DNA from 3 places in the Streptomyces sp. Ag82_O1-12 genome. Region 1 is predicted to be linked to each of the others. Evidence: riboswitches for the same ligand, from Rfam matches in the RefSeq annotation. Region 1 holds a riboswitch; each other region holds the start of a gene.
The links. A riboswitch is a leader RNA that binds a small molecule or an ion and turns the genes downstream of it on or off. The one in region 1 is predicted to bind cyclic di-AMP.
Positions count from the first base shown of each region.

Region 2: linked by a shared signal. The riboswitch ahead of QOL88_RS23225 (transglycosylase SLT domain-containing protein) and the one ahead of QOL88_RS18760 (M23 family metallopeptidase) in region 1 are both predicted to bind cyclic di-AMP.
Region 3: linked by a shared signal. The riboswitch ahead of QOL88_RS29630 (M23 family metallopeptidase) and the one ahead of QOL88_RS18760 (M23 family metallopeptidase) in region 1 are both predicted to bind cyclic di-AMP.

Region 1 covers NZ_FXUW01000001.1:4,094,732-4,104,391, reverse strand. Annotated here, with positions in the region: gene QOL88_RS18780 (GTP cyclohydrolase II) at 1-58, opposite strand, end outside; gene QOL88_RS18775 (MarR family winged helix-turn-helix transcriptional regulator) at 192-707, opposite strand; gene QOL88_RS18770 (dihydrofolate reductase family protein) at 785-1,915, shown strand; tRNA gene QOL88_RS18765 (tRNA-Met) at 1,981-2,054, shown strand; cyclic di-AMP (ydaO/yuaA leader) riboswitch at 2,343-2,499, shown strand; gene QOL88_RS18760 (M23 family metallopeptidase) at 2,511-3,551, shown strand; gene QOL88_RS18755 (aldo/keto reductase) at 3,778-4,722, shown strand; gene QOL88_RS18750 (PrsW family intramembrane metalloprotease) at 4,786-6,177, opposite strand; gene trmB (tRNA (guanosine(46)-N7)-methyltransferase TrmB) at 6,237-7,154, opposite strand; gene lhgD (L-2-hydroxyglutarate dehydrogenase) at 7,677-8,879, opposite strand; gene QOL88_RS18735 (NsdA family TPR-like regulatory protein) at 8,955-9,660, opposite strand, start outside.
Region 2 covers NZ_FXUW01000001.1:5,046,958-5,056,617, forward strand. Annotated here, with positions in the region: gene QOL88_RS23215 (GNAT family N-acetyltransferase) at 1-872, opposite strand, end outside; gene QOL88_RS23220 (HAD family hydrolase) at 1,065-1,913, shown strand; gene QOL88_RS23225 (transglycosylase SLT domain-containing protein) at 1,877-2,656, opposite strand; cyclic di-AMP (ydaO/yuaA leader) riboswitch at 2,660-2,837, opposite strand; gene QOL88_RS23230 (polyprenyl synthetase family protein) at 3,339-4,349, shown strand; gene QOL88_RS23235 (LolA family protein) at 4,581-5,822, shown strand; gene QOL88_RS23240 (ABC transporter ATP-binding protein) at 5,864-6,850, shown strand; gene QOL88_RS23245 (ABC transporter permease) at 6,837-7,754, shown strand; gene QOL88_RS23250 (flavodoxin family protein) at 7,758-8,339, opposite strand; gene QOL88_RS23255 (amidase) at 8,426-9,550, opposite strand; gene QOL88_RS23260 (DUF6668 family protein) at 9,586-9,660, opposite strand, start outside.
Region 3 covers NZ_FXUW01000001.1:6,466,225-6,475,884, reverse strand. Annotated here, with positions in the region: gene QOL88_RS29665 (VOC family protein) at 1-60, shown strand, start outside; gene QOL88_RS29660 (thymidine kinase) at 165-815, opposite strand; gene QOL88_RS29655 (alkaline phosphatase family protein) at 874-2,070, opposite strand; gene QOL88_RS29650 (DUF5998 family protein) at 2,070-2,666, opposite strand; gene QOL88_RS29645 (bifunctional acetate--CoA ligase family protein/GNAT family N-acetyltransferase) at 2,710-5,544, opposite strand; gene QOL88_RS29640 (HPr family phosphocarrier protein) at 5,724-6,005, shown strand; gene QOL88_RS29635 (GntR family transcriptional regulator) at 6,290-6,985, opposite strand; gene QOL88_RS29630 (M23 family metallopeptidase) at 7,174-7,962, opposite strand; cyclic di-AMP (ydaO/yuaA leader) riboswitch at 7,975-8,139, opposite strand; gene QOL88_RS29625 (M16 family metallopeptidase) at 8,330-9,660, opposite strand, start outside.

The DNA.
Region 1 (9,660 bases):
GCAGCGGGACCCGGACGCGGGAGCGCGGGGTGGCGATGACGGCAGGGGTGTCGGGCATGCGGGGCCTCCGGGTTCCGTTTCCTGTTCGGCTGCACAGCCGTATTGCTTCAGATTTGAAGCAGATCCACGATCATGACCCTACTCGTGCTTTAAATTTGAAGCAATGAGGATCCGACTCTGTGTGACGCGCGTCACGAACAGGCCGGCGACGACCTGCGCCGCCATGGCACGTCGTCCGCCGCCGGCCGGGTCCCGTCCTCCTGGAGCCCCTGTGCGATCGCCGCGGAGATGTCCTCCAGCTGCCCCACCTGCTCCTCGCTGAGCCGGTCGAACAGGAAGCCCCGCACGGTCTCGACATGCCCGGGCGCCGCCCGCTCCAGCACGGCGAACCCCTCGTCCGTCAGCGCCGCGATGCTGCCCCGCTTGTCGTGGGGGCAGGCCTCGCGCCGCAGCATCCCGTCCTTCTCCAGCCGCGTGACCGCGTACGTCAGCCGGCTGCGCGTGATCTTCAGCCGCTCGGCGAGATCGGTCATGCGCAGCCGCCGTTCCGGGGACTCCGACAGGACCGACAGGATGGAGTAGTACAGGTGCGGCATGCCGGCGTCCTGCTGGAGCTGCCGGTCGATCGCGTCCTCCAGGAGCAGCGAGGCGGCGATGTAAGCGCGCCAGGCGCGCTGCTCATCGGGGCTGAGCCAGCGAGTCGTCATGCCGCCAGTGTAGGTTTGTTTCAAACTTGAACCAAGCCCTGTCCCGTCCCGCCGTCCCGACCAGCCGCGGAGCACCGATGCCTCACCCGTACGTCCTGCTGTCCGCCGCCGTCTCCCTCGACGGCTACCTGGACGACACCGGACCCGACCGGCTGCTCCTGTCCAGCCCGGCCGACTTCGACCGGGTCGACGAGGTCCGGGCCTGCGTCGACGCGATCCTGATCGGCGCCGGCACCATCCGCGCCGACAACCCGCGGCTGCTAGTGAACTCGGAGAAGCGCCGGGCCGCCCGCACGGCCGCGGGCAAGCCCGAGTACCCCCTCAAGGTCACCGTCAGCGGCTCCGGCGACCTCGACCCGGACGCCCGCTTCTGGCACACCGGCGGGGAGAAGGTCCTCTACACCACCGACCAGGGCGCCGAGCGTGCCCGCGCCCTGGGCCTGGCGGCGGACGTCGTCCCGCTCGGCGACGACCTCGACTGGCGGCGGCTGCTCACGCACCTGCACGACGTCCGGGGCGTAGGGCGGCTCATGGTCGAGGGCGGCGGCCTGATCCACACCCAGCTCCTCACCCAGGGCCTCGCCGACGAACTCCAGCTGGTCCTCGCCCCGCTCTTCGTGGGCGACCCCCGGGCCCCCCGTCTCTTCGGCCCCGGCGGCTACCAGGGCGGCCGGCTCCGGCTGCTGGAGTCGCGGCAGATCGAGGACGTCGTCCTGATGCGCTACGAGCCGACCGCCCCGGGCACCGGCCGGCTCCCCACCGCCGCCGACCATCACTGGCTGGCCCTAGCCTGCCAACTGGCCGAGCGCTGCCCGCCGTCGGACACGGCGTTCAGCGTGGGCGCGCTCGTGGTCGCCGCCGACGGCACGGAACTGGCCCGCGGTCACTCCCGCGAGGCCGGCGACCCGGTCGTGCACGCCGAGGAGGCGGCCCTCGCCAAGCTCGACCCGGCCGACCCGCGCCTGCCCGGCGCGACGGTGTACAGCAGCCTGGAGCCGTGCGCCCGCCGCGCCTCACGCCCCGCTCCCTGCGCCCGGCTGATCCTCGACGCGGGCGTACGGCGGGTCGTCACGGCCTGGCGCGAGCCGGACACCTTCGTGACCGACGCCGACGGCAGCGGCCTCCTCGCGGCCGAGGGGGTGGAGGTCGTCGTCCTCCCGGAACACGAGGAGCGGGCCAAGGCCCCGAACCGTCATCTGCCGGGCTGAGCACGGCCCGGTCGGTGGGTGTGTGCGAGTGGTCCCGCGGATGGCGTACACTGGTGACACAACGACGCGGGGTGGAGCAGCTCGGTAGCTCGCTGGGCTCATAACCCAGAGGTCGCAGGTTCAAATCCTGTCCCCGCTACTGAAGGCCGAGGGCCGGAATCCGAAAGGGTTCCGGCCCTCGGTGCGTTCCTCGACACCTGATCACGTTCGGTGAGCGAACCACCCCGTTCCGCATAACAACTGACACACCGTCAAAACCCGTCAGTCACTTACGATGCGGCCAACTCGCCCGATTTAAGCCGGTCATGGCAGGTAAGTCCGCGCGAAAAAGGTTAATGATCAAGTGGAATCGCTGGAATACCCCTCGCGCCTCCATTAACGTTCGATAACGCAGCGCGGTCGTCCCAGCCGTCACAGAAGGCGGCTCCGTGCGCACGCGCCGAATCCCGAAAGGGAACCGGGGAACCACCACTTGGGGTGAATCGGGCGGATACCACCGTGGAAGCACGGCAGGTATACGCGCGTAGGAGACCTTCCTGCTCCGAACCCGTCAGCTAACCCGGTAGGCGAGAAGGAAGGAAAGGAGCACGCCCACGTGGCGTCCAACCGGCCTGCCCCCGCGGCCCCGTACGCGCCGAAGCGCGAGAACGACACCTTCGGCTTCGACGGTCAGCGCACCGACGAGGGCCCGTTCCAGGAGTGGAACCCCACCGAGGAATCCATCCGTCCCGTCCGTGGCCGGCATCGCGTCACCAAGCAGCGCGGCGGAGGTCTCGCCCGCAGCTCCACCGTCCTGGGCGTCGGCGTCATAGCCGCCGTGGGTGCCGGCGGCATGGCCAGTGCCCAGACCGGCAAGCCCCCGGTGTCCATCTCCGTGCCGGACCTGCCCTCGGTGGGTTCCCTCATCTCGGACGACGACACCCCCGAAGGTTCCGCCACCCCGCTCAGCAGCCTCGGCACCGCCACCGCGGACACCGCGAAGGGCACGTCCGGCGCCCGCGCCGGTGCCGGTGACGCGCTGCGTGCCCGGATCATGGCCCAGGTCGAGCACCAGCAGGAGCAGATCGAGACCAAGGCCGCCGAGGACGCCGCGGCCGCCGCCGAGAAGGCGGCCAAGGACGCGGTCGCCAAGGCGGAGAAGGAAGCCAAGGCCAAGGCCGCCGAGGCCAAGCGGAAGGCCGAGGAAGAGGCGAAGAAGAAGGCCGAGGCCGAGCGGCTCGCCGCCCTCGCCAAGCAGTACACGCTGCCGACCTCCTCGTACACCCTCACCTCGACGTTCGGCGAGGCCGGCGCCTACTGGTCCTCCGGCCACCACACCGGTCTCGACTTCGCCGCCCCCACGGGCACGCCGATCAAGGCTGTGCACAGCGGCACGATCACCGAGGCGGGCTGGAACGGCTCCTACGGCTACAAGACCGTCCTCACCCTCGATGACGGCACCGAGATCTGGTACGCGCACCAGTCCTCCATCGGCGTCAGCGTCGGCCAGAAGGTCGGCACCGGCGACGTCATCGGCCGCGTGGGCGCCACCGGCAACGTGACCGGGGCGCACCTGCACCTCGAGGTCCACTCCGGTGGCTCCGCCAGTGGCATCGACCCGATGGCCTGGCTGCGGGGCAAGGGACTGACTCCGTAAGCAGTGCGTGTTCGTTGAAGCATCGGCGGCCCTGACGACGACCTGTCGACTTCAGGGCCGCCGGCTTTGCTGTGTGGCGTGGCGTCGTGTCGTGTGGCGCGGAGTGGTGTGGCGTCGCGTGGCGTGGCGTCGCGTGGCGTGGCGTCCTGTGGTGTGGCGTGGTGTTTACGGGAGTTTTGCGTCCGTTGCGGAATGAGGTGTTCCTGCGCGGTCGTTGACACCGAGCATGACGTCTCTTCGCAAGCTCGGTACTTCCGACCTCGAGGTCTTCCCCCTCTCCCTCGGCGGCAACGTCTTCGGCTGGACCGCCGACCAGGACCGTTCGTTCGCCGTCCTCGACGCCTACACCGCCGCCGGCGGCAACTTCGTCGACACCGCCGACGTCTACTCGGCGTGGGTCGACGGCAACCAGGGCGGCGAGTCCGAGACCATCCTCGGCGCGTGGCTCGAGGCACGCGGTAACCGCTCCGACGTCGTCGTCGCCACGAAGGTCAGCCAGCACCCCGACTTCCAGGGCCTGTCCGCCGCCAACATCAAGGCCGCCGCCGACGCCTCCCTGCGGCGCCTGCGCACCGACTACATCGACCTGTACTACACGCACTTCGACCAGCCCGACGTGCCCGTCGAGGAGATCATCGGCGCGCTCGACGAACTCGTGAAGGCGGGCAAGGTGCGGCACATCGCCGCCTCCAACATCTCCGCCGAGCGGCTGCGGGCGTCCCTGGAGTTCTCCGACCGCGAGGGCCTCGCCCGGTACGTCGCCCTCCAGCCGCACTACAACCTGGTCTCCCGTGACACCTACGAGGGCGAGCTGCAGGACCTCGCCGAGCGGGCCGGCCTCGCGGCCGTTCCGTACTACGCGCTCGCGTCCGGCTTCCTCACGGGCAAGTACCGGCCCGGTACGGAGGTCGAGAGCGCGCGGGCGGGCGGCGCCGCCAAGCATCTGGAGACCGAGCGGGGGCGGAGGGTTCTCGACGCCCTCGACGAGGTCGCCGGGGCGCGTGACGTTCCCGTCGCCACCGTGGCCCTCGCCTGGCTCGCCGCCCAGCCGACCGTGGCGGCGCCGATCGCCTCCGCGCGGACGGTGGAGCAGCTGCCCGCGCTGCTCGGCGTCGGGGAGCTGACGCTCTCGGCGGCCGAGGTGGAACGGCTCACGGAGGCCTCGGCCTGAGCGGGGCCCGGCCTGAGCGGGGCCCGGCCTGAGCGGGGCTCGGTCTGAGCGGGGCCCGGAGCCCTAGGGGCGGTAGGGGTTGTACGTGGCGGAGCGGTAGGGGTTGTACGCGGGGTACGGCGCCGGCTGGTGGACGTACCTCGCCGGCTGGTGGCCGTACCCGTACACCCCGTAGACCGGCCAGGGCGGGGCCGTCACCGGGACCGGAGGGGCGGTGATCCGGCCCGCGTGGTCCAGCGCGGGGCGGGCCACTTCCCGGCGCCGCCACAGTTCGCCGAGCAGTTCCCGCTCCCGTGTGGCGAAGTCCGCCCCGGGGCTGCCCCGCCGGGCCCGGTGCCGCAGGAATGCCAGGGACGTCGCGTACGCCTCGTACCGGGCCACCTCCCGGGCCGCCGCCCTGCCCGCGTGCCGGCGGGCGTACTGCCGGGCGATCCGCCGGGCCCGCATCGAGCCGAGCGCGTACGGCTCGGCCGGGGTCAGCCAGCCGGCCACGGCGTAGGCCGGCAGCTCCGCCCGTACGGTCTTCAGCTCCCGCTGCCGCGTCCAGATCACCAGCCACGTCAGCAGCCCGAAGATGGGCACCATGAACGCCGCGTACACGGCGAAGAATCCGTACTCGCCGAAGGCCGACGAGCCGTTCCACATCGCGTGCATCCCCATCGCGAGCAGCAGCCCGCCGAGCGGGAAGGCGACACGGCGCAGCGGCCGGCGGTCCGCCGCGAGCGCGGCGATGCCGAAGCCGATGCCGGTGAGGACCGTGAACAGCGGGTGCGCGAACGGCGACATGATGACGCGCACGAAGAAGGTCGCCGCCGTGACCGAGGCGATGCCGCTGCCGCCGGTGAGCTGGTCGGTGCCGAAGGCCGTGCCGAGGTAGAGGATGTTCTCGGTGAACGCGAAGCCGGTGGCCGTCACGCCGGCTATGACGACCCCGTCGACGATGCCGGTGAAGTCGCGGCGCCGGAAGAGGAAGACCAGGAGGACGGCCGCCGCCTTGGCCGACTCCTCGACCACCGGCGCTATCACCGTCGCGCCGAGGGTGTCCGCGCTGGACGGGTCCGCCGTCGCCGTCGCTATCCATCTCGTCGCGAAGCTGTTGGCGACGATCGCTATCAGCGCCGCCGCGCAGGCGCCCCAGGCGAAGCAGAACAGCAGGTTCCGCCAGGGGCCGGGCTCCACCCGGTCCAGCCAGCGGAACGCGGCTATCAGCAGGGGCACCGGGAGGACGGCCAGCCCCAGCCCGACCAGGAACCCTTCCGTGCCGGTCTCCTCACGGACCAGGGCGAGGATGACCAGGCCGGATATCGCGAGGAGCGTGCTCAGAGCGCCGTAGCGCACCCAGGCGCGGTGCCACCAGTGGGCGTGCCGCGAGGAGCCGGCTGTGCCCGAGCCGGCGAAGGGTGCGCCGTCGGTGGGACCGATGGGGTACGACGGATGTGGGGAACTGGTGGCCACGGCATTGACCCTAACGACGGATGGGCGCTGTCCGCAGGCGGGAGAGGTGCCAGGGGTGGTCAGGCGCCGGCGGGGGGCTGGTCCACGTGCTGTACGCGGCGGAAGAGGAGGTCGTTCACGACATGTCCCTTGTCCAGTCCCTGGCCCTCGAAACGGGTCAGGGGACGGAAGTCGGGTCGCGGCGCGAAACCACCGTCCGCCTGCGTGTTCTCGAAGTCGGGGTGTGCCGTGAGGACGTCGAGCATCTGCTCCGCGTACGGCTCCCAGTCGGTGGCGCAGTGGACGATCCCGCCGGGTCTGATGCGGGTGGCGGCCAGGGTCAGGAATTCGGGCTGGATGATCCTGCGCTTGTGGTGCCGCTTCTTGGGCCAGGGGTCCGGGAAGTAGACGCGGAGGCCGCCGAGGGAGTCCGGGGCGAGCATCTCGCGCAGGAGGATGATCGCGTCGCCGTTGCCGACGCGGATGTTGGACAGGCCGTTGCGGTCGGCGAGGTTGAGCAGGTTGCCCTGGCCGGGGGTGTGGACGTCGACGGCGAGGATGTTCGTGGCGGGGGCGGCGGCGGCCATCTGGGCGGTGGCCTCGCCCATGCCGAAGCCGATCTCCAGGACGACGGGGTTGTCGTTGCCGAACAGCTCGGGCAGGTCGAGGGTCCGGCTGCCGTCGATGTCGAGGCCCCACTTGGGCCACAGGCGCTGGAGTGCGTCCGCTTGACCGGCGGTGACGCGGCTGCGGCGGGGCTGGAAACTCCGGATGCGCCGCTCGAAGTGCGACCCGGCGGGGTCGGCCTTCGGCCCGTCGGGGAAACGCGGCTCGCCCTTGGCCCGGGTACCCCGGACGGGGACACCCGGGGTGTGCGGGTGCGGGTGCGGGTGCGGGTGCGGGTGCGGCTCCGGGGGCGGGGCCGGGTGCGAGTGCGGCTCCGGGTGCGGGTTCGGGGCCGGGTTCGGGGCTTCGGGGGTGTTGGCGGAGTCAGACACAGTGCCCCTGATTTTACGGCTGAGGTGCTTCGCCTTACGCCGGGTGGTGGGTCGGGGCCGCGCCGGGGGGTGTCCGTCCTCGGAACGGCGCGATGGACCTTCATACCGACTGACTCCCCGTTGACGCGCCAACCGCTGCGGGCGGACACCCCCCGACACGGCCCCTTGCGTACGACGGCGGGTGCGGGCCGCCCCCGCTGCGGGTAGGCGCGGCCGCCCCCAGCTGCGGGCATGCGTGCCGCTAGGGGCGGCACGGGTGGGCGTGGGGGTCCCCCCTGCTCGAGCGAAGCCGAGAGCTTGGGGGAGGCACCCCGTTCCGCCGGGCTGCGGACCCACCCGGCCCCAGCACCGACACAGCGGCACCCCGTTCCGCCGGGCTGCGGACCCACCCGGCCTCAGCACCCGACGCAGCGGCCCCCCGACGCCGGGTGGCGGATCCACCCGCCCCAGCACAAACGCAGCGGCACCTCTCGACGCCGGGTCGCGGACCCACCCGGCGCCGGCAGGGCAGCCCCGCAGGCCTCACAGCGCGCTCAATGCTCTGCGTGCCACTTCCCGGCCGATCGGCAAGGACGCCGTGGCCGCAGGGGACGGTGCGTTGAGGACGTGGACTGTTCTGGCGCCCTCGCGGATCAGGAAGTCGTCGACCAGGGTTCCGTCACGGAGAACCGCCTGTGCGCGCACGCCCGCGGCCGTCCGCACCAGGTCGTCCTCGGACACCCCGGGCAGCAGCCGGCCCACCGCGTCCGTGAACGCCGTCTTGGACAGGGACCGCCGCAGCTCACCCGCCCCGTACCGCCAGTGCCGGCGGGCTATCTGCCAGGAGCCGGGCCAGGCCAGGGTCGAGCCCAGCTCGCGCAGCCGGACCGTGCCCCACCCGTACCCCTCGCGGGCCAGGGCCGGCACCGCGTTGGGCCCGACATGGACACCCCCGTCGATGCCGCGCGTGAGATGCACTCCGAGGAACGGGAACGCCGGATCGGGCACGGGGTAGACCAGGCCGCGTACCAGCTCCGGCCGGGCCAGCTCGTAGTACTCGCCCCGGAACGGCACGATCCGCATGCCCGGGTCGTCCCCGGTGAGCCGGGCGATCTCGTCGCACTGCAGACCCGCGCAGTTCACCAGGACCCGCCCGCGTACGACGTCGCCCGCGGCCGTGAGCACGGCGACCCCACGCTCGGGGCGCCGGTCGACGCGCACGACCCGCGTGCCGTAGCGGATCTCCGCGCCCGAGCCGTGGGCCAGCTGGCGGGCGACCGCGACGAAGTCGCAGATGCCCGTCGTGCCGACGTGTATCGCGGCGAGCCCGCGCACTTCCGGCTCGTACTCCGCGATCTGGGGGCCGCCCAGCTCCCGCACCGGGATGCCGTTCTCCCGGCCGCGCTGCACGAGCGCGTGCAGGCGGGGCAGCTCCGCGCGGTCGGTGGCGACGATCAGCTTGCCGGTGACCGCGTGCGGGATGCCGTACTCGGCGCAGAACTTGACCATCTCCGCCGCGCCCCGCACCGCGTAGCGCGCCTTGAGGGAGCCGGGGCGGTAGTAGATGCCGCTGTGGATGACGCCGCTGTTGCGGCCGGTCTGGTGGCGGGCCGGGCCCGGTTCCTTCTCCAGGACGGTGACACGTGTGCCCGGTGCGGCGCGGGTGATCGCGTACGCCGTCGACAGGCCGACGATGCCGCCGCCGATCACCAGCACGTCACAGTCGTATGTGATCCGCACTCGCACCACCTCCCGCTTCGATAGTGCACTGCGCCACTGACAATGCCTTCAAACGCGGGACGGGCCGCATGCCTGGTTCGGCTACGCCGGAGTCATCAGCAGCGGGCGTGCACGCTCACGGAGCTCCACCACCCGCGGCTCGTCGCCGTACGGCTCCAGTCGGTGCAAAAGGTCCTTGACGTACTCGGTGGTACGGGCCGAGGAGATCCGCCCGGCGACCTCCACCGCCCGCACCCCCTGCTCGCATGCCGCGTCCAGGTTCCCCGACTCCAGTTCCGCGACCGCCGAGACGACCAGGCGCAGGCCGTGCGAGCGGACGAACTCCTCGGTCGGCTTCGACAGGGCCTGCTCGGTGAAGCGGCGGACCTGGCGGGGCGCCTTGAGGTCGCGGTAGCACTCGGCCGCGTCGGCGGCGAAGCGGTCGTAAGAGTAGAAGCCGAGCCAGCTCGGATCGTTGTCGCCGGGGCGGGCGCGCTCCAGCCAGCTCTCGGCGGCCTTCAGGGCGCCGCCGGCCGCCGCGGCGTCGTTCGCGCGAGCGTGCGCGCGTGCCTCGACGAGGCGGAAGAAGCTCATGGTGCGGGCCGTCGCCAGTCCGCGGTTGCGTTCCAGGGCGGCCTGGGCGAGGTCCACGCCCTCGTCCCCGAAGCCGCGGTAGGTGGCCTGGAGGGACATGGAGGCCAGCACGTAGCCCCCGAGGGGGACGTCAGCCGCCGCCCGGGCCAGGCGCAGGGCCTGGATGTAGTAGCGCTGGGCCGCTTCCTGCTGGCCCGTGTCGAAGGCCATCCAG
Region 2 (9,660 bases), 950 kb from region 1:
TACTCGGCCGCGCCCCTGCCCAGGTCGAGCGTGCCGATCCCTTCGGCGGCCGCCGCCTCGGCCATCCGCAGGTGCAGCACCAGACCCGGCGAGAACTTCGCGAACTCCGGGTCGTAGGCCGGGAACCAGCAGGCCAGCACCGAGGCCGAACGCAGCCCGAAGTGCGCGGCGACGGGCCGCTCACCGGCGTACAGCACGGACAGCGTGCCGCTGCACTCCGGCGCCCGGGTCCGGGCCAGCTGCCCGACGAGCCGGTTGATCCACTCCTGGGCGAACCGGTCCCGGCGGCCGGTCCTGCGGTACTGCGCGGACTTCCACTCCATGAGCGTGCGCAGCGCGGCCGGATCGCGTTCGTCGAACACGAAGCGCAGCTCGCCGGCCTGCCGGCCCAGCCTGCGCTCCTTGGCCAGCGTGGTCTTCAGGAACTTCGGCGACTGCGCGCGCAACACCGACTCGTACGTCTCGTAGCCCTTCTCCACGTCGATGACGTAGGTGGCGTACTCCTCGGCCGCGTACCGGACGAACAGCCGCTGCTCGGCCTCCAGATTGTCGAAGGCGAAGCTCGACAGCGAGCATGCCTTCAGCAGTTCGCCCGTCTCCAGGTCGAGGCCGGGCCGCAGGATCGCGCCCTGCGCGTCGGAGACACCGAGCCCGATCGCCCGGCCCTGGCCCAACGGGCCCCGCTCGTAGGGCAGGAAGCCGACCGGCTCCGGCCCCTCGTACACCACGGCGATGCGGGCCCCGGGCCTGACCCGGCCGACCGCCTCTGTGAACTCCGGCTCCATGAAAGGGTTGCGCGGTGCCTCCGAGGCGGCGCGCAGCGCACGCCAGCGCTCCCTCTCCCCTTCGCCGAGCTCCCCGTGCCCAGCCACGCGAATGCGCCCACTGCTCAACCTGACCCCCCGATCAAGTCCCCCCTGGACACTTGGAAGGTACCGCTCTATGCGGCCCCAGGGGTAGGTAGCGGAGCATGTTGTTGCCAACTGGTACAGAGGCCTTCAACCGGGCAATCGGCGTCCACCGAGCGATGAAACGAAGGGCCGCACTGTCCGTATTCTCTGATCATGGCCGCACCCCTCGCATATTCACTCATCGCCACCGACCTGGACGGGACGCTGCTGCGCGGCGACGACACCCTCTCCGACCGGTCCCTCGCCGCGCTCGCGCGGGTGGCGGACGCCGGTGCCCAGCACCTCGTGGTGACGGGCCGGCCGGCGCCGAGAGTGCGGCCGCTCCTGGACGACCTCGGGTGCACCGGGCTCGCGGTGTGCGGGCAGGGCGCTCAGGTGTACGACGCCGGCGCGGACCGGCTGCTGTGGTCCATCACCCTGGACCGGGAGCTGGCCGAGGCCGCCCTCGGCAAGATCGAGGCCGAGGTGGGGCAGGTGTACGCGGCGGTCGACCAGGACGGGGTCGACGGGCTCACGCTGATCGAGCCGGGGTATCTGATGCCGCACCCGACCCTGCCCGCCGTGCGCGTCGACCGGCGCGAGGAGCTGTGGGGCGAGCCCATCAGCAAGGTGCTGCTGCGCCATCCCCATCTGTCGGACGACGAGTTGGCGGCGACGGCCCGCTCGGTGGTCGGCTCGCTGGCGACGGTGACGATGTCGGGGCCCGGCACGGTCGAGCTCCAGCCGTGCGGGATCACCAAGGCCACGGGTCTCGCGCTGGCCGCCGAGCATCTGGGGCTGCGGCCGGCGGACACCATCGCCTTTGGTGACATGCCCAACGACATCCCGATGTTCGACTGGGCCGGCCACGGCGTCGCGATGGCGAACGCCCATCCCGAACTCAAGGCCGTGGCCGACGAGGTCACCCTGTCGAACGAGGACGACGGCATCGCCGTCGTCCTCGAGCGACTGCTGGGCGGTACGGCTCAGTACGGGCCGTTGACGTTGTCGATCGAGCCGTAGCGGTCGGCCGCGTAGTTGCAGGCCGCCGTGATGTTGGCGACCGGGTCGTACGGGTCGAAGGAGGTGCCGTCCACGTGGTAGGCGGCGAACGTCGGGTCGATCACCTGGAGCAGGCCCTTGGACGGGGTGCCCGCGACGGCGTTGGAGTCCCAGTTGTTGATGGCCTGGGGGTTGCCGGACGACTCGCGCATGATGTTGCGGTAGATGCCGTCGTAGGAGCCCGGGATCCCCTTCTGCGCCATGATGTCCAGCGACTCGCGGATCCACCCGTCGAGGTTGTCCGCGTAGGTCTTCGCGGACGCCTGGGTGGCCTGGGCGACGCCGCCGGCGGGCTTGGCGGCCGGCTTGGCGGGGGCGGACGACGGGGTCGCCGTCTTCTTCGCCGCGTCCGTCTTGGTGGTCTTCACCGTCAGCTTCAGACCCGGGTGGATCAGCTTCGGGTTGTCGCCGACGGTGGCGCGGTTGTCCTTGTAGAGCTGCTTCCAGCCGCCCGAGACGTCGTACTTGTCCGCGATACGGGCGAGCGAGTCGCCCTTGACCACGGTGTACGTGAGGGACTTGGCGGGCTGGGCCGCCCGCGGCACGGACTGTGCGGCGGCGGGTGCGCTCTGGGGCTCGGCGGCACTCGCGTGGGTGGCGCCGAGAAGCGGAAGGGTGAGTGCTGCTCCGCCGGTACCGGCGGCGATGATGCCTCGGGTCAGCGGGTTGGTTCTGGGGCGACGGTGCTTGCCTCGTGCGGCCATGGCGATGTTCCTCTCCGGCGCCTGCGAGGTGAGCTGTCGGGTTCGGGCCGGGAGGTGCCCGGCCGCGTACGGCGCTGTGTGCCGTGCGCGGCTTCACCCCGAGCCGTGCCGCTGTGCGGACCGGCGACTTACCTGGGTCCCCCGCTCCTGCCCTGCGTGAGTGAGTCGGTTCCGTGGGAAGTCCGGGCGGCGGCAGGATTAGGCGTCCGCCGGACAGGGCCGGAACGTATGCGAGAGCACATGTCGGGAACAAGCACCTCAGTCACATATCGCGCGGTTGACCTTGGTCGGGGGTGTTTGGGCCGCTTGATCCTTTGCGGGAGCCAAGGCTCAACTGGCTTTCGGGGGAAGGCGTTAGGGGCAGCTGTCGCGGGGAGGGGGAAAAGCGGAAGGAGTGATTCAACTCACTGATCACGAGTCCGTAGGGCAATTTCCGCCAAGGGGAATTCACCGACTCATCACGGCAAATCGTGCATAACTCGCTACCCCTGGGTAAGTCGATAAATATCTGTTCTTATAGGTTGATCGAAAACATAACGGTCGTGATCGGATACCACCCGGCCTGTAGTCATGGGTGCTGGCGGTGATCGAAACGTGACCGGATACGCTGACTCGAGTGAGGGCAGCGACCTATCGACAATCCGCGTAACCACCGGCAGACACAGCAGACAGGAGACCCCTCGTGACCGACGTCGGGCCGTTCGGGCTGAGCGTGCGGGACCAGGCTCTGGAAGCCGATGTCCAGGCCGGACTGGCGGCTGTCGAGGAAGGCTTGCTCGAGGCCACCAAGAGTGAGGTGCCCTTCATCACGGAGGCCGCCCAGCATCTGGTCCGGGCCGGCGGCAAGCGGTTCCGCCCGCTGCTCGTGATGCTCGCCGCCCAGTTCGGGGACCGCCACGCGCCCGGCATCGTGCCGTCGGCCGTCGTCGTGGAGCTGACCCACCTCGCCACGCTCTACCACGACGACGTCATGGACGAGGCCGCCGTGCGCCGCGGCGTCGCGAGCGCGAACACCCGCTGGGGCAACTCCGTCGCGGTCCTCACCGGCGACTTCCTCTTCGCCCGCGCCTCGCACATCCTGGCCGACCTCGGCCCGGAGGCCGTGCGGGTGCAGGCCGAGGCGTTCGAGCGGCTGGTGACCGGCCAGATCCTGGAGACGGCCGGACCGCAGGACGGCCGCGACCCCGTCGAGCACTACCTGGACGTGCTGGGCGGCAAGACCGGCTCGCTCGTCGCGGTGTCGTGCCGGTTCGGCGCGATGATGTCCGGCGCCGACGAGACGGTCGTGGACGTCCTGACCCAGTACGGCGAGCGGCTCGGCGTCGCCTTCCAGCTCGCGGACGACGTCCTGGACATCGCCTCCGACTCCCACGAGTCCGGCAAGACCCCCGGCACCGACCTGCGCGAGGGCATCCCCACGCTGCCGGTGCTGCGCCTGCGCGAGCGGGCGGCCCGGCTCGGACTCGCCGAGGACATCGCCCTGTGCGAGCTGCTCGACTCCGACCTCACCGACGACGCACGGCACGCCGAGGCCCTGCGCCTGCTGCGGGCCCACCCGGCGTTGGAGCAGGCCCGGCAGGACACCGTCCGCTACATCCAGGACGCCCGCTCGGCGCTGGCACCGCTGCCGGAGTGCACCGCGAAGGCGGCGCTCCTGGAGCTGAGCGACGCGGTGGTGCACCGGGCCGGCTGACACGTCCGACCCGTACGACCCCTACGGGTCGGGGGAGAAGCCGCCCCGCCGTGTCATACCCCAGCAGTACACGGAGTTGAGCCCGGGGTCTGACGTATCTCCCTGGCCGATTTGGTCAGATGGTGACCACGGAAAACACCACTCCTCACCTGTTCGGGTGAGAATGGCGGCTCAGGGACGAGTGCGTGGACGACACGGACAGCCGCCGCCGACCACGGAGGTAGGGCACACATGGCACCGTACGCATCCGACGACAGCACGACCGCCGGGGAGGTCGACGAGCAGCGCTCCGGGCGGCGCAAAGCCGCGCGGTACGTCGTCCCGGTCACGGTGATAGGGGTGGCGGCCGCGACGATCGGGCTGGTCCCCGCACTCGCCGACTCCGGTGACCCCGACCTCCCGGAGATCACCGCGCAGCAGCTCATCGAGAAGATCGCCACGTCGGACGTCCAGCAGGTGGCCGGCACGGTGAAGATCAGCACCGACCTCGGCCTGCCGAACCTCGGCGGCCTGGAGTCCGGCCTGCTCTCCGGCGCCGCGGGCCAGGGCGAGGGCGGCTCCTCCGCCGACCCGACGGCCAAGCTCACCGAACTCGCCTCCGGCACGCACACCCTGCGCGTCGCCGCCGACGGCCCCGACCGGCAGAAGCTGTCGCTGCTGGAGAACGCCGCCGAGTACAGCATCATCCACAACGGCAAGGACGTCTGGGGCTACGACAGCAAGTCCAACGAGGTCTACCACGGCACCTCTTCGAAGAGCCCGGAGCGCGGCAAGGACCAGCAGCCGCCGGCCACGCCGAAGGACTTCGCCGAGGAGGCCCTGAAGGCGGTCGACGACACGACCTCCGTGACCGTCGACGGCACCGCCCAGGTCGCCGGCCGGGACGCCTACAAGCTCGTCGTCAAGCCGAAGCAGTCCGGCTCGACGGTCGGCGCGATCAGCGTCGCGGTGGACGCGAAGACCGGCATGCCGCTGAAGTTCACCCTGACCCCGGCGAGCGGCGGCGCGGCCGTGGTCGACGTCGGCTTCACGAAGGTCAGCTTCGCCAAGCCGGCCGCCTCGACGTTCGACTTCACCCCGCCCAAGGGTGCCAAGGTCACCGAGGAGAAGGACGCCGGCAAGGACTCGGAGAAGGCCCCCGGCAAGGCCTTCGGCAAGGGCGGGGCGCGTGACCACGCCCCGAAGGCCGGGGAGGACTTCGGCCAGGGCCTCGACGGCATGAAGACCATCGGCGAGGGCTGGAACGCCATCGCCACCTTCGACACCGGCGGCGAGGGCGTGCCCTCCGGCGGGGCCGGCGGCGACCTCGGCGGCTTCATGGACTCGCTCGGCGACAAGGTCCACGGAAAGTTCGGCTCGGGCACGGTCTTCTCGACCCGCCTGGTCAACGCCCTCATCACGGACGACGGCAAGGTCTACGCGGGCCTGGTCACCAAGGACGCGCTCGTGAAGGCGGCCGACGCCGGGAAGTAGGTCCCGTAGGCGTACGGGGCGTCGAGAGAACGAGGAAGCCGATGGGCGAGGTGTCCGCCGCGGAACCGGAGCGGAGTGAGGCGCGGGCCGAGACCGGGGAACCGGTCATCGCCACCCGCGGACTCACCAAGCGCTACCGCGGCGGACAGCTCGCCGTCGACGGCCTGGACCTGGCCGTCCCGGCGGGCAGCGTCTTCGGCTTCCTCGGCCCCAACGGCTCCGGCAAGACCACCACCATCCGCATGCTGATGGGCCTCATCGAGCCCACCTCCGGCACGGCCCGGGTGCTGGGGCAGCCCATGCCCCGGGCCACCCGCGCCGTGCTGCCGCACGTCGGCGCCCTCATCGAGGGCCCCGCCCTCTACGGCTTCCTCTCCGGCCGCGACAACCTGATCCGCTACGACAGCGCCGACCCGGCCGCCGACCCGCGCACCCGGCGCGCCCGGGTCGCCTCGGCCCTGGACCGGGTGGGCCTGACGGCCGCGGCGGGCAAGAAGGCCAAGGCGTACTCCCTGGGCATGAAACAGCGGTTGGGCCTCGCGGCCGCGCTGCTCCAGCCGCGCCGGCTGCTCGTCCTCGACGAGCCGACCAACGGTCTCGACCCGCAGGGCATGCGCGAGATCCGCACCCTGGTCCGGGAACTGGCCTCGGACGGCACGACCGTCTTCCTCTCCTCCCACCTCCTCGACGAGATCGAGCAGGTCTGCACCCACGTGGCCGTGATGGCGCAGGGCCGGCTGCTCACACAGGGCCCGGTCGCCGAGCTGTCCGCCGGGGCGCGCGGCAGGCTGGTCGTGATGACACCGGACCCGGCGGAGGCGGCCCGGGTGCTGAAGGAGCAGGGCGTCGGCGACGTCGTCGTCACCGACGACCGGGTGACCGGCGAACCACCGGACCGCGACCTCGCCGAGGTGAATGCCGCGCTGGTGACGGCCGGGGTCCGGGTGCGCGGATTCACGGTCGAACGGGCCTCGCTGGAGGACGCGTTCGTGGCGCTGACGGGGGAGGGCTTCGATGTCGCGGGCTGATCTGAGCGCCCCTCAGGGGCATGGGGAACTGCGCGACCGGCCACAGACGGCCCGCACCCGCCGTACGATCTTCCGCGCCACCCTCCTCCGCAACGAACTACTGACCACGTTCCGCCGCTGGCGCACCTTGGTCCTGCTGGCGGTGTTGGCGGCCGTCCCCGTCCTCGTGGGCATCGCGGTGAAGATCGAGACCGGCGACGGTTCCTCGGCCGGCCCCGGAGGCGGGGGCGGCGGACCGGCGTTCATCTCGCAGATCACCAACAACGGCCTGTTCCTCGTCTTCACCGCCCTGGCCGCCACGCTCCCGTTCTTCCTGCCGATGGCGATCGGTGTCGTCGCGGGAGACGCGATCGCCGGCGAGGCCAACTCCGGCACGCTCCGCTATCTGCTGGTCGCCCCGGCCGGCCGCAGCCGCCTGCTGCTCACCAAGTACGCGACGGTCGTCGTCTTCTGCCTGGCCGCCACACTCGTGGTCGCCGTGTCGGCGCTGACGGTCGGCGCGCTGCTCTTCCCGCTCGGCGATCTGACGACCATCTCCGGTACGCGGATCAGCTTCGCCGAGGGCCTGGGCAGAGCCCTGCTGATCGCCCTGGCCGTCGCCGCGTCACTGATCGGCGTCGCCGCGCTCGGTCTGTTCGTCTCGACCATGACGGGCAGCGGCATCGCGGCGATGGCGACCACGGTCGGCCTGCTGATCACGGTCCAGATCCTCGACCAGATCCCGCAACTGCACGCCCTCCAGCCGTACTTCTTCTCCCACTACTGGCTCTCCTTCGCCGACCTCATGCGCGAGCCGGTCTACTGGGACGACCTGACGAAGAACCTGGGCCTCCAGGCCCTGTACGCGGCGGTGTTCGGATCGGCGGCGTGGGCGCGCTTCACGGCGAAGGACGTCACCGCGTAACGCTCAGTCCTCGTACAGGAACCTGGCCAGGGGTGCCTCCTGCTCGAAGAAGGTCTTGGCGCGGGTCAGTGCCGCGTCGTCGGTCAGCACGTCACCGGGCTTGCTGCCGTTGCCGAGCAGTACCCCGCCGAAGCGCATCCCCATGTACGCCGCGGAGTTGTGGAGCGTCCCGACCAGCGGGTCGGCGACCACCTCCTGTGTGTGCGCGAGGGCGGTGACGCCCCACAGGGTGCGGCCGGCCAGGGTCGCCTTGAAGTCGAGGCCGGGCGTGCGCAGCCAGCCCGACCAGTAGTCGAGGTAGCGCTTGGTCTGCGCGGAGACCGAGTACCAGTACAGGGGCGAGACGATCACGATGTCCGTCGCGGCGAGCGTGGCGTCCAGCAGCCGGGCCACGTTGCCCTCGGTCGGGCGGACGTGGTCGCTGTCGTGCCGCAGGTCCTCGAAGTCCGGCACGGGGAGCTCGGTGAGGTCGATCCACTCCTGCTCGACGTCCGGGGGCAGCTGCTCGGCGGCCCGGCGGGCCAGCAGCTCGGAGTTGCCCTCGGCGCGAGCGCTGCCCAGGACGAAAAGGAAACGGCGGGTCATGGTGTCCCCCAGAGGAAGAAGGGCGTACGGCGATTACAGGCGTATGCATCATATGCGTGCGCATTCAAATTCGCCAGGGGTGCCCGTCAGCCTCCGGTCCGCGCCTCCGCCTCCCGCGCCACGGCCGGCAGCAGCGCCTCCCGCCCGTGCGGCGCGACCAGCTGCAGCCCGGCCGGGCAGCCGTCGCTGCCGAACCCCGCGGGCAGGCTCAGGGCAGGATGTCCGCTGAGGTTGAACGCCCAGGTGAGTGAGGTGGAGTAGCGCTCCCCGGGCCCCTCGTGGCCATGCGGGGCGGTGGGGGCCGTGGGTGTCAGCAGCAGCTCGGCGTCGGCGAACAGGGCGGCGAGCCGCCGGTCGTTCTCGGCCCGGACGTGGTGGGCCCCGGCCAGGTCGGCGCCGGGCGTGCGCAGCGCGAGCCATGCGGGCCCGGGATCCATGAGCCGCACCGGCACCCGCGGCCGTACGAGCCGTATGACACCCGCGGCCACGAGCCGTTCCACCGCGGCGCGGCCGAGCGCGACCGGCTCCGGATCGGGCCCGGCGAAACCGAGGTCGGGGGACCAGACTGCGGTGACGGGGAGGGTGGGCAGGGCAGGCTCCGGCTCGCCCGCCACCACCTGCCACCAGCTCGCCGCGTCCGCGGCGGAACGGGCGAGCACACCGGGGACCGCGAGCCCCGTACGGTCGGCGGAGGGCAGCCGCCCGGCCGTGGTCTTCAGCCCGACCACCCCGCACCACGCCGCAGGGATCCGCACCGACCCGGCCCCGTCGCTGCCCGTCGCCAGCGGCACCAGCCCGGCAGCCACGGCCGCCGCCGCCCCGGCCGACGAGCCGCCCGGCGTACGGTCGGCCCGCCACGGATTGACGGTACGGCCCCGGGTCCCGAGCCCCCAGGTCTGCCAGGGCGTGCCGGGCCCGGGCACGGACGTCGCCCCCACGGCCACGGCCCCGGCCGCGAGCAGCGGACCCGCCGTGCGCAGCCCGTGCCGCCCCTTCACGGCGACGGGCACCCCGGCCAGCGGAAGGGAGAGATCCGCGCCCCGCCGGTCGAGTCGCCGGTCCACCTCACCCGCCCGCCGCAGCGCCTCCTCGCCCCACACCTCGACGAACGCGCACAGCTGCGGATCGGTCCGCTCGATCCGGTCCAGGGCCTCCGCGACCACGTCCGCCGCGCGCAGCTCCCGGGCTGTTACACCCGCCGCGATCTCCACGGCCGACAGGGGCGCGGCCGGCCCGGGGGCGGCCGTCAGCGTGCCGCTCCCGTCAGCCGGGCCAGGGCCTCCGTCTCGCGCGGCGGGTGACCGAGCTCGCCGAGCCGCCA
Region 3 (9,660 bases), 2.4 Mb from region 1:
GTGGCGAGGGTGGCGGACCCGGAAGGGGCACGGTTCGCGCTGCTGCAGCGGCCGAGTTGACGGCCGAAGAGCGGGGCCCGGGTCGGGCGGCGGACCGCGGCAGCGGTCGAACCGGGGGCCCGGCGGGCCGGCCGCGGGTCAGACCCGACGCCACCGGCAGCAGGTCAGGCGGACGTCACCGGCAGCACGTCCGGGGACAGGGCCGCCGCGTGGGACGTCGCAGCCGTCATCCGGCGGCGGTGGTGACGGCGGCACAGGACCTCGTACCCGACCTCGTCGGCGGAGTGGGTGACGTCACCGACGACCACCTGGGCGCCCTCGACGACCATCACCCCGCCTATCGTGCGGGCGTTGTGCGTGGCACGGGCTCCGCACCAGCACAGGGCCTCGACCTGGAGGACCTCGACCCGGTCGGCCAGTTCCACCAGCCGCTGCGAGCCGGGGAACAGCTTGGACCGGAAGTCGGTCGTGATGCCGAAGGCGTAGACGTCGAGGCTCAGGTCGTCGACCACACGCGCCAGTTGGTCGATCTGCTCCGGCGCGAGGAACTGCGCCTCGTCGGCGATCACGTAGTCCGCGCGGCCGCCCTGCGAGAGGTGGTCGACGAGGTACCCGTAGAGGTCCTGCCCGTCGCCGACCTCCACCGCGTCCGTGACCAGGCCGAGGCGGGAGGACAGCTTGCCCTCGCCGGCGCGGTCGTCGCGCGAGAAGATCATGCCCTGCAGGCCGCGCGCCGAGCGGTTGTGCTCGATCTGGAGAGCCAGCGTCGACTTCCCGCAGTCCATCGTTCCGCAGAAGAACACCAGCTCGGGCATGTGGAGTTGAGCACCTTTCGGCGTGGGAGGACGAGGTGAGGCTTGGAGTGGGCTTGTTTCAGGAGCGTACTTCGAGCAGGGGGACCAACTGCTCGGCGGGGGTCATGGACCCGTGGTTGCCGACCATCGCCGACTCCTTCGGCTCCCGCTCGGAGGCGATGAGCAGGACGTCGTCCCGCGCGGCGGCGACCACGTCACCGATCCTGCCGTACACCCGTTCGTCGATCTGCGGGCCGAACCAGCCCGCCGCGATGGCCTCGTCGCGCGAGGCCACCCAGAACTGCTCTCCGAGCACCTCGCGCCAGCAGGTCAGGACGTCGTTCGCCGCGCCGGGCACCGCGTAGACATGGCGGGCGCGGCCCTCGCCGCCGAGCAGGGCGACCCCCGCGCTCAGCTCCCAGTCCTCGTCGAAGTCGATGCGGTGCTGCTCGTCGAAGGGCACGTCGATCATGCCGTGGTCGGCGGTGACGTAGAGCGCGCTGCGCGGCGGCAGTTGCTCGGCCAGACGCTGGACCAGACGGTCGGCGTACATGAGCTGGCCGCGCCAGGCGTCGGAGTCGATGCCGAAGCGGTGGCCGGCGCCGTCGACCTCGGCGAAGTACGTGTACACCAGGGAGCGGTCGCCCGCGGCCAGTTGCTCGGCGGCGAGGTCGACGCGGTCCTCACCGGACAGCCGTCCGAGGAACTTTCCGCCGCTGAGCGCGACTTTGGTCAGCGGGGTGTTCTCGAAGGTCGGGGACGACACCTGTGCGGCGTGCACCCCGGCCGCGTGCGCCAGCTGGAAGACCGTGGGGTACGGCTGCCAGGGGCGGGGCGGGGTCCACGGCTGCCAGCGCAGCTGGTTCATCAGCTCGCCGGTGTCCGGGTTGCGGACGGTGTAGCCGGGCAGGCCGTGCGCGCCGGGCGGCAGGCCGGTGCCGACGGAGGCGAGGGAGGTCGCCGTGGTCGCCGGGTATCCGGCGGTGAGCGGACGCCCGGTGCCGCCGCGGGAGGTGGCGAGCAGGGACGTCATGAAGGGAGCGTCCTCGGGGTGCGCCCGCAGCTGCTCCCAGCCGAGGCCGTCGATCAGGAACACGCAGTTCCGGTCGGCGGGGGTCAGCTCGGTGATCGTGGCGCTCATGTCCGGTACGCCCAGGCCGGCGGCGAGAGTGGGCAGGAGATCGGCGAGCGATCCGCTGCCGTACTCGGGGACGGGCGCGGAGGCGAGGGAGAGCGGTTCGGGATGGTGGTCCCAGGCCATCTTGGGCTGTGCCATCAGTGGGTCGTGTCCGCGGTCGCCTCGGAGAGGGCCTGCGCGAAGGCGAGCGCCTCGCGCACGGTCTCCGGTCCGTCCCCGGCCTCGCTGACGCGCAGGCTGAGGTCGTCCGCCGTCGAATTGCCGGTGTAGCCGTGGTCCGCCTCGCAGTTGGGGTCCCCGCAGGCGGCCGGCTCCAGGTCGATGCGGGAGACGGCGCCCCAGCCGATGGTGAGGACGACCTCGCGGGGCAGGGTCCCGGGCTTGTACGACTCGGGGTTGGCGACCACGCGGCTGACCACGACCGAGGAGATGCGGCCGATCTTCACGGACTCCGTCGACGTCGTGGCGTACGGCGTCGGGGAGGTGCTGTCGGCGGCCTGCTCGTCGGTGTGGCTGACGATGAAGCGGTTGTCGGTGAGGACGAGCACGGTCACGTGCCGCCGTACCTCGTTCTGGTCGAACGTCGTCTCCTGGTGGACCAGGTACGACCGGATGGGCTCGCCGCCCACGGCGGCCTCCACCGCCTCGGCCACGAGGGCCGGGTAGTAGCCGCTGCGCTCGATCGCCGCCCGCAGCCCCTGGGTCGTCGTACTGGTCTTGGCCATGACGCCCATCCTACGGGGGACCACTGACTGCGAGGGACAGCTCGCCCCCCTGTCAGTACACGGGGAGTGTCCGCGGGCCCAGGTCGTCGCGGGCGGGCGGGTGCGCGAGGCGCACGGAGGCGCCGAGGACGCTCAGGCCCTGTGAGGCGACGACGACCGGTTCCAGGGTGACCGCGACGACCTCAGGGTGGTCGTCGACCAGCCGGGACACCCGCAGCAGCAGCTCCTCCAGGGCACGGGTGTCGGCCGGTGCGGAGCCGCGCCAGCCGAACAGCAGCGGGGCGGTGCGGATCGAGCGCACCAGCGAGGTCGCCTCCCGGTCCGTGACCGGGATCAGCCGGTGCGCGGTGTCCCCGAGCAGCTGTGAGGCGGCCCCGGCGAGCCCGAAGGACAGCACGGCTCCGGCCGCGGGGTCGATGACGGCACGTACGACGACGTCCACGCCACGTGGCGCCATCCGCTGCACCACCGGCCGCAGCTCCTCCGGCGCGCCGAAGAGCTCGGTCAACTCGGCGTACGACCGGCGCAGTTGCTCCTCGTCCGCGAGGTCGAGGCGGACGCCGCCCAGGTCGGCGCGGTGCCTGAGGTGCGGGGCGGTGGCCTTGAGGGCGACGGGGTAGCCGAGGTCGCGGGCCGCCTCGGCGGCGGCGTCGGGGGTCGGGGCGGGCAGGGCGCGGTGCACCTGGACGCCGTAGTGACCGAGGAGGTCGCAGGTCTCGTCCGTGCCGAGCGTGAGGCCCTGGCCGCGCGCGAGGAGGCCGTCGATCAGCGCGGCGGCGCCCTTCTCGTTGATGTCGTCGTACTCGGGCACCTTGCCCGGCTCGGCGGCGTCGCGCCGCCACTGCGCGTAGGCCACGGCCTGGCCGAGGGCGCGGACGGCGCGCTCGGCGGCGGGGTACGCGGGAATGAGGTGGGCGCCTTCGGGGGCCTCGGCGGAGGCCTCGCCGGCGGGGAGTTGTTCCGCTGCGGGCGTCGGGCTTGGAGAGTTTTGCTGCGGGTTGTCCGATGTGGCCTGCGGTGCCGTGCTCGCCGCCGCCGACAGGGCCTCCGCCAGGCCGCCGAGCTCCACGTGGACCACGAGGACCGGCTTCGACGGGGCCGCGGCCGATGCCGAGCGCAGGGCTTCCGCGAGGGCCGCGTCGCCGACCGGGCCCTCCCCCACCGCCGGTATGGCGGTGACGACGACGGCGTCGCTCCGGTCGTCGGCCAGGGCACGCGACAGGGCGGTGTGGAAGTCGGCCGCCGAGGCCGCGGTGGTCAGGTCCTGCGGGGGGTACGGTCGCAGCCCCTCGGCGAGGCACGCGTCGTAGGTGAGCAGACCGAGCGACTCCGAGTTGCCCAGGATCGCCACCCTGGGACCGCCCGGCAGGGGCTGGCGGGCGAGCAGCAGGCCCGCGTCGACCAGCTCGGTGATCGTGTCGACGCGGATGACCCCGGCCTGCCGCAGCAGCGCCGACACGGTCGCGTGCGGCAGCCTTGTCGCCCGGACGGCGTGGCCCTGGGGAGCGGCGCCGTGCCGTGCCCCCTGGACGACGACCAGGGGCTTGGCGGCGGCGGTGCGGCGGGCGAGGCGGGTGAACTTGCGGGGGTTGCCGATGGACTCCAGGTACATGAGGACGACGTCGGTGTCGGGGTCCTCGTACCAGTACTGCAGGACATCGTTGCCGGAGACGTCGGCGCGGTTGCCGGAGGAGACGAAGGTGGAGACACCGGTCACGCCCGTGACACCGCCGCCGCGCCGGTGCAGCCGGGACAGCAGGGCGATACCGATGGCGCCGGACTGGGCGAACAGGCCGATGCGGCCGGGGCGCGGCACCTCGGGGGCGAGGGAGGCGTTGAGCCGGACCCGGGGTGAGGTGTTGATGATGCCGAAGGCGTTCGGGCCGATGATCCGCATGCCGTACGTGCGCGCGTGCCGCACGAGTGCGCGCTGGCGTTCGCGCCCCTCGGGGCCGCTCTCGGCGTACCCGGCGGAGACGACGACCAGCCCCTGCACGCCGTGTTCGCCGCACTCGGTGACGACCTCGGTGACGTGTTCGGCCGGCACGGCGACGACCGCGAGGTCGACCGGGCCGTCGATGTCCCGCACCGAGCGGTGGGCGGGCACACCGTCGAGCTCCTTCTGTCCGTCGGGGAGGGCCTTGTTCACGGCGTAGAGGCGGCCGCTGTACCCGGCGTCCCGGATGTTGCCGAGGACGCTGCGGCCCACGCCGCCCGGCGTGCGACCGGCGCCGATGACGGCGACCGAGCCGGGGGCGAGCAGCCGCTGCACCGAGCGGGCCTCGGCACGGTGTTCGCGCGCGTACTGCACGGCCAGGGAGCGGTCGGTGGGTTCGAGGTCGAACTCCAGACGGACGACGCCGTCCTCGAAGCTGCGCTTCTGGGTGTAGCCGGCGTCCGTGAACACCTTGATCATCTTGGTGTTGGCGGGCAGCACCTCGGCGGCGAAGCGGCGGATGCCGCGCTCCCGGGCGACGGCGCCGATGTGTTCGAGCAGGGCGGAGGCGACCCCGCGGCCCTGGTGGGCGTCCTGCACGAGGAAGGCGACCTCGGCCTCGTCGGCCGGCGCCGACGCGGGCGTTCCGTCCGCGCCGATCCGGTCGTAGCGTACGGTGGCGATGAACTCGCCGCCGACTGTGGCCGCGAGTCCCACCCTGTCCACAAAGTCGTGGTGCGTGAAGCGGTGGACGTCCTTGGCGGACAGGCGAGGGTACGGCGCGAAGAAGCGGTAGTACTTCGACTCGTCGGAGACCTGCTCATAGAAGCTGACCAGGCGATCGGCGTCATCAACGGTGATGGGCCGGATGCGCGCGGTACCCCCGTCGCGCAGCACCACGTCGGCTTCCCAGTGGGCGGGATACTCGTGCCGGTCCGGCGAGGTCTGCATGGGCCCCAGAGTACGGCTAGCGTCCGACAGCGGGCGCGAGGCAGTCTGTGGAGGGCGTCAGTCGGGTCGAGGCCGCGATCCGACGGCACCCCCGGAGTGGAACGCGAGGACCGCTCCCGGTGGCTTCACGATATGGGAAACTGGTCTAGACAACCCTGAAAACCGAAGGGCAGCAACACATGGCTGAGCGCCGCGTCAACGTCGGCTGGGCCGAGGGTCTCCACGCCCGCCCCGCCTCCATCTTCGTCCGAGCCGCCACGGCCGCAGGCGTCCCGGTGACGATCGCCAAGGCTGACGGCAACCCCGTCAACGCGGCCTCCATGCTGGCCGTCCTGGGCCTCGGCGCCCAGGGAGGCGAGGAGATCGTCCTCGCCTCCGACGCCGAGGGCGCGGACGCCGCCCTGGACCGGCTCGCCAAGCTGGTCTCCGAGGGTCTCGAGGAACTGCCCGAGACCGTCTGATCCACCGAGCGCCCGATCCGGCGCACAGCGAGGGGCTCGTCCGAATTCACCGGGCGGGCCCTTCGCCATTCCCGGGTGACGCGGGTGGGGCCTTCGCCATTCCCCGGTCGACGCGCGTGGGACGTTCACCATTCCCAGTCGACACGGACGGGCCCTCGCACCATTCCCCGTTCGGCGCGGGCGGCACTTCGCCATTCCCGGGTGACGGGGCTCGGAATTCCGAGAATCAGGGCAGCGGAAATGACCCCCCGAGAATTCACTGCTCTTTGTATACGGCCGCCGTGTTAAAGCCGCGGGCTCGCCGTGTTTACGGGATGTTGCGAGTTCCTCACACGGTGGGCGCGTTCCTGGGCGGAGCCGAACCGCAGCCGGTGCGCGCCCTTCGCGCGCTCGGTGTGCAGCGCCGTGACCGCCCGCGCGCGCTCGCCGTCCCCGCGCGCCACCGCGTCCACGATCGCGCCGTGCTCGGTCCAGGACTCCACCGGGCTGGCCGGCGCCTCCACGGCGTACATCCAGGCGATCTTGTAGCGGAGCTGGGTGAGCATCGAGGTCAGCGCGGGGCTGCCGGAGGCCTGGGCGAGCGTCTCGTGGAACCAGCCGCCGAGAGAGCGCAGGTCGTCGCTGTTCCCGCGGCGGGCCCGCTCCTGGCCCAACCGGACCAGGCCGCGCAGGACCTTCAGATGCGCCTCGGTGCGGCGCTGGGCGGCGCGGGCCGCACCGAGCGGCTCCAGCAGCATGCGCATCTCCAGCAGGTCGCCGGCCTCCTGCTCGGTGGGTTCCGCCACGCACGCGCCCGCGTGCCGGCGGGTCACCACGAAACCCTCGGCCTCGAGCGTGCGCAGCGCCTCCCGGACTGGCACCCGCGAGACGCCGTAGCGGCGTGCGAGGAGTTCCTCGGTGAGCCGGCTGCCGCGTGCGTGGACACCCGCGACGATGTCGTCCCGGATGGCCGTGCACACCGAGTGCGCGGGAATACGCATGACCGACCTCCGCTTAATCCCCGTGAAACGCCGACGAGCGGCGTGCGTTCCGTGACTCTATTGCAATGAGCCGGAATTTCCGACGGCAGGCGACCATCCATGGATATTTTTTGGACAGCGGGCGGCCGTAAGCGCCGAAAGCCCCGGCTCGGGAAGCCGGGGCTTTCGGGAGGAGCGGAGAGGTGCGGTCAGACACTCACGCCGTGCGAGCGGAGGTAGGCGACCGGGTCGATGTCCGAGCCGTACTCGGGGCTGGTGCGGGCCTCGAAGTGCAGGTGCGGGCCGGTGACGTTGCCGGTCGCGCCGGACAGGGCGATCTGCTGGCCCGGGGTGACCTGCTGGCCCACCGAGACGCCGATGGAGGACAGGTGGCCGTACTGGGTGTACGTCCCGTCGTGCATCTTGATCACGACCTGGTTGCCGTAGGAGCCGCCCCAGCCGGTCTCGACGACGGTGCCCGCGCCGACCGCGTGGACGGAGGTGCCGCTGGCGGCGTGGAAGTCGACACCGGTGTGGCTGCCGGAGGACCACAGGCCACTGCTGGCCTTGTAGCTGGTGGAGACGTACGAGCCGGAGATCGGGGCGACGAAGGTGTTCAGGCGCTTGCGCTCGGCCTCGCGGGCGGCGCGCTCCTTGGCCTCGCGGGCCTTCTCGGCCGCCTCCTTGGCCTTCTCCGCGAGCTCGGCGGCCCGCTTGCGGGCGGCCTCCTCGGCCTTCTGCTTGGCGGCGGCCTCGTCGGCGGCGTGCTGCTGCGCGAGGGCCTGGGCGTCGATCTGCTGGGCCGCGGTGTCGTTCATGGTGACGACCGGCGTGAGGCCGGTCTGCTCGGCGCTGGGCTCGGCGGCGAAGGCGGCGGGGGCCGCCACGGTGCCGATCACGCCGGTGGTGGCGAGGGCCGCGACGCCCGCCGCGCGGGCGGTGGAGCGCTGCATCCTGCTGGGACGACGGTGCTTCCCGGTGGCGCGAGTGAACGCCATGTGGTGGCTGGTCCTTTCCTTCCCTCTCGCCTACCGGGTTAGCTGACGGGTTCGGAGCAGGAAGGTCTCCTACGGACTCCCTCGCGACTCGCGCGGGCGCCCGATTCACCCCAGGGACTGCGATGGGTCCCCGGCTCCCCTGGCTCGCGCCGTACGGGGACTCGGCGATGACTGTCCGGTGCCGCGGGTGCGGCGCACTGCCTGACGAACAGCCCGGATGACGCTAAGCGGCGCCACTTTCAATTCCCAAACGAATCCCGGCTTTTGTAGCGCATCCCACAGGGCAGACAGGCAACTCCCATACCAATTCGGGCATAAAGGGGCCCTGGTGCCTTTGAAGACAACCAGGGCCCCTGCGCGCGTGCGGCTACTCGGCGGCGACGACGGTGACTTCGCCGATGCCGAGGGCCTCGACCGGTGCCTTGATCTGCGCCGCGTCACCGACGAGGACGGTCACCAGACGGTCCACCGGGAAGGCGCTCACGGCCGCCGCGGTGGCCTCCACGGTGCCGGTCGCGGCGAGCTGCCGGTACAGCGTGGCCTGGTAGTCGTCGGGCAGGTGCTGCTCGACCTGGTCGGCCAGCGTGCTCGCGACGGCCGCCGCCGTCTCGTACTTCAACGGCGCCACACCCACCAGGTTCTGCACGGCGACGTCCCGCTCGGCGTCGGTCAGCCCCTCTGCGGCGAGGGTGCGCAGCACCGTCCAGAGGTCCTGGAGGGCGGGACCGGTGTTGGGCGTGTCGACGGAACCGCTGATGGCGAGCATCGCGGCACCCGTGCCGTCCGGGGCGGACCTGAGGACCTGGCCGAACGCCCGTACGCCGTAGGTGTAGCCCTTCTCCTCGCGCAGGACACGGTCCAGGCGCGAGGTGAGGGTGCCGCCGAGGCAGTACGTGCCGAGCACCTGCGCGGGCCATACGCGGTCGTGCCGGTCCGGCCCGATCCGGCCGATCAGCAGCTGCGTCTGGACAGCGCCCGGGCGGTCCACGATGACGACCCGGCCGGTGTCGTCGGCGGTGACCGGAGGCACCGGACGCGGCTCGGCCGAGGAGCCCGTCCAGGCGCCCAGCGTGTCCCCGAGCAGGGCGTCCAGGTCGATGCCCGTGAGGTCACCGACGACCACGACGGTGGCCGTGGCGGGGCGGACGTGCTTCTCGTAGAAGGCGCGTACGGCCGCGGAGTCGATGGCGGCGACGGTCTCCTCGCTGCCCTGCCGGGGCCGCGACATGCGCGCGTCCGCCGGGAACAGCTCCTTGGAGAGCTCCTTGGCGCCGCGGCGGGAGGGGTTGGCCAGCTCGTGCGGGATCTCGTCGAGGCGGTTGTTGACCAGCCGCTCGACCTCGCTGTCGGCGAAGGCGGGCGCCCTCAGCGCGTCGGCGATCAGGCCCAGGCCCTTGGTGAGCCGGGAGGCGGGCACCTCCAGGCTGAGCCGGACGCCGGGATGGTCGGCGTGCGCGTCGAGGGTGGCACCGGCGCGCTCCAGTTCCGCGGCGAAATCCTCCGCGGAGTGCTTGTCCGTGCCCTCGGAGAAGGCCCGGGCCATGATCGTGGCCACACCGTCGAGTCCGGCCGGCTCGGCCTCCAAGGGTGCGTCCAGCAGCACCTCCACGGCGACGACCTGCTGGCCGGGACGATGGCAGCGCAGCACCGTCAGGCCGTTGTCGAGCGTGCCGCGCTCGGGGGCCGGGAAGGCCCACG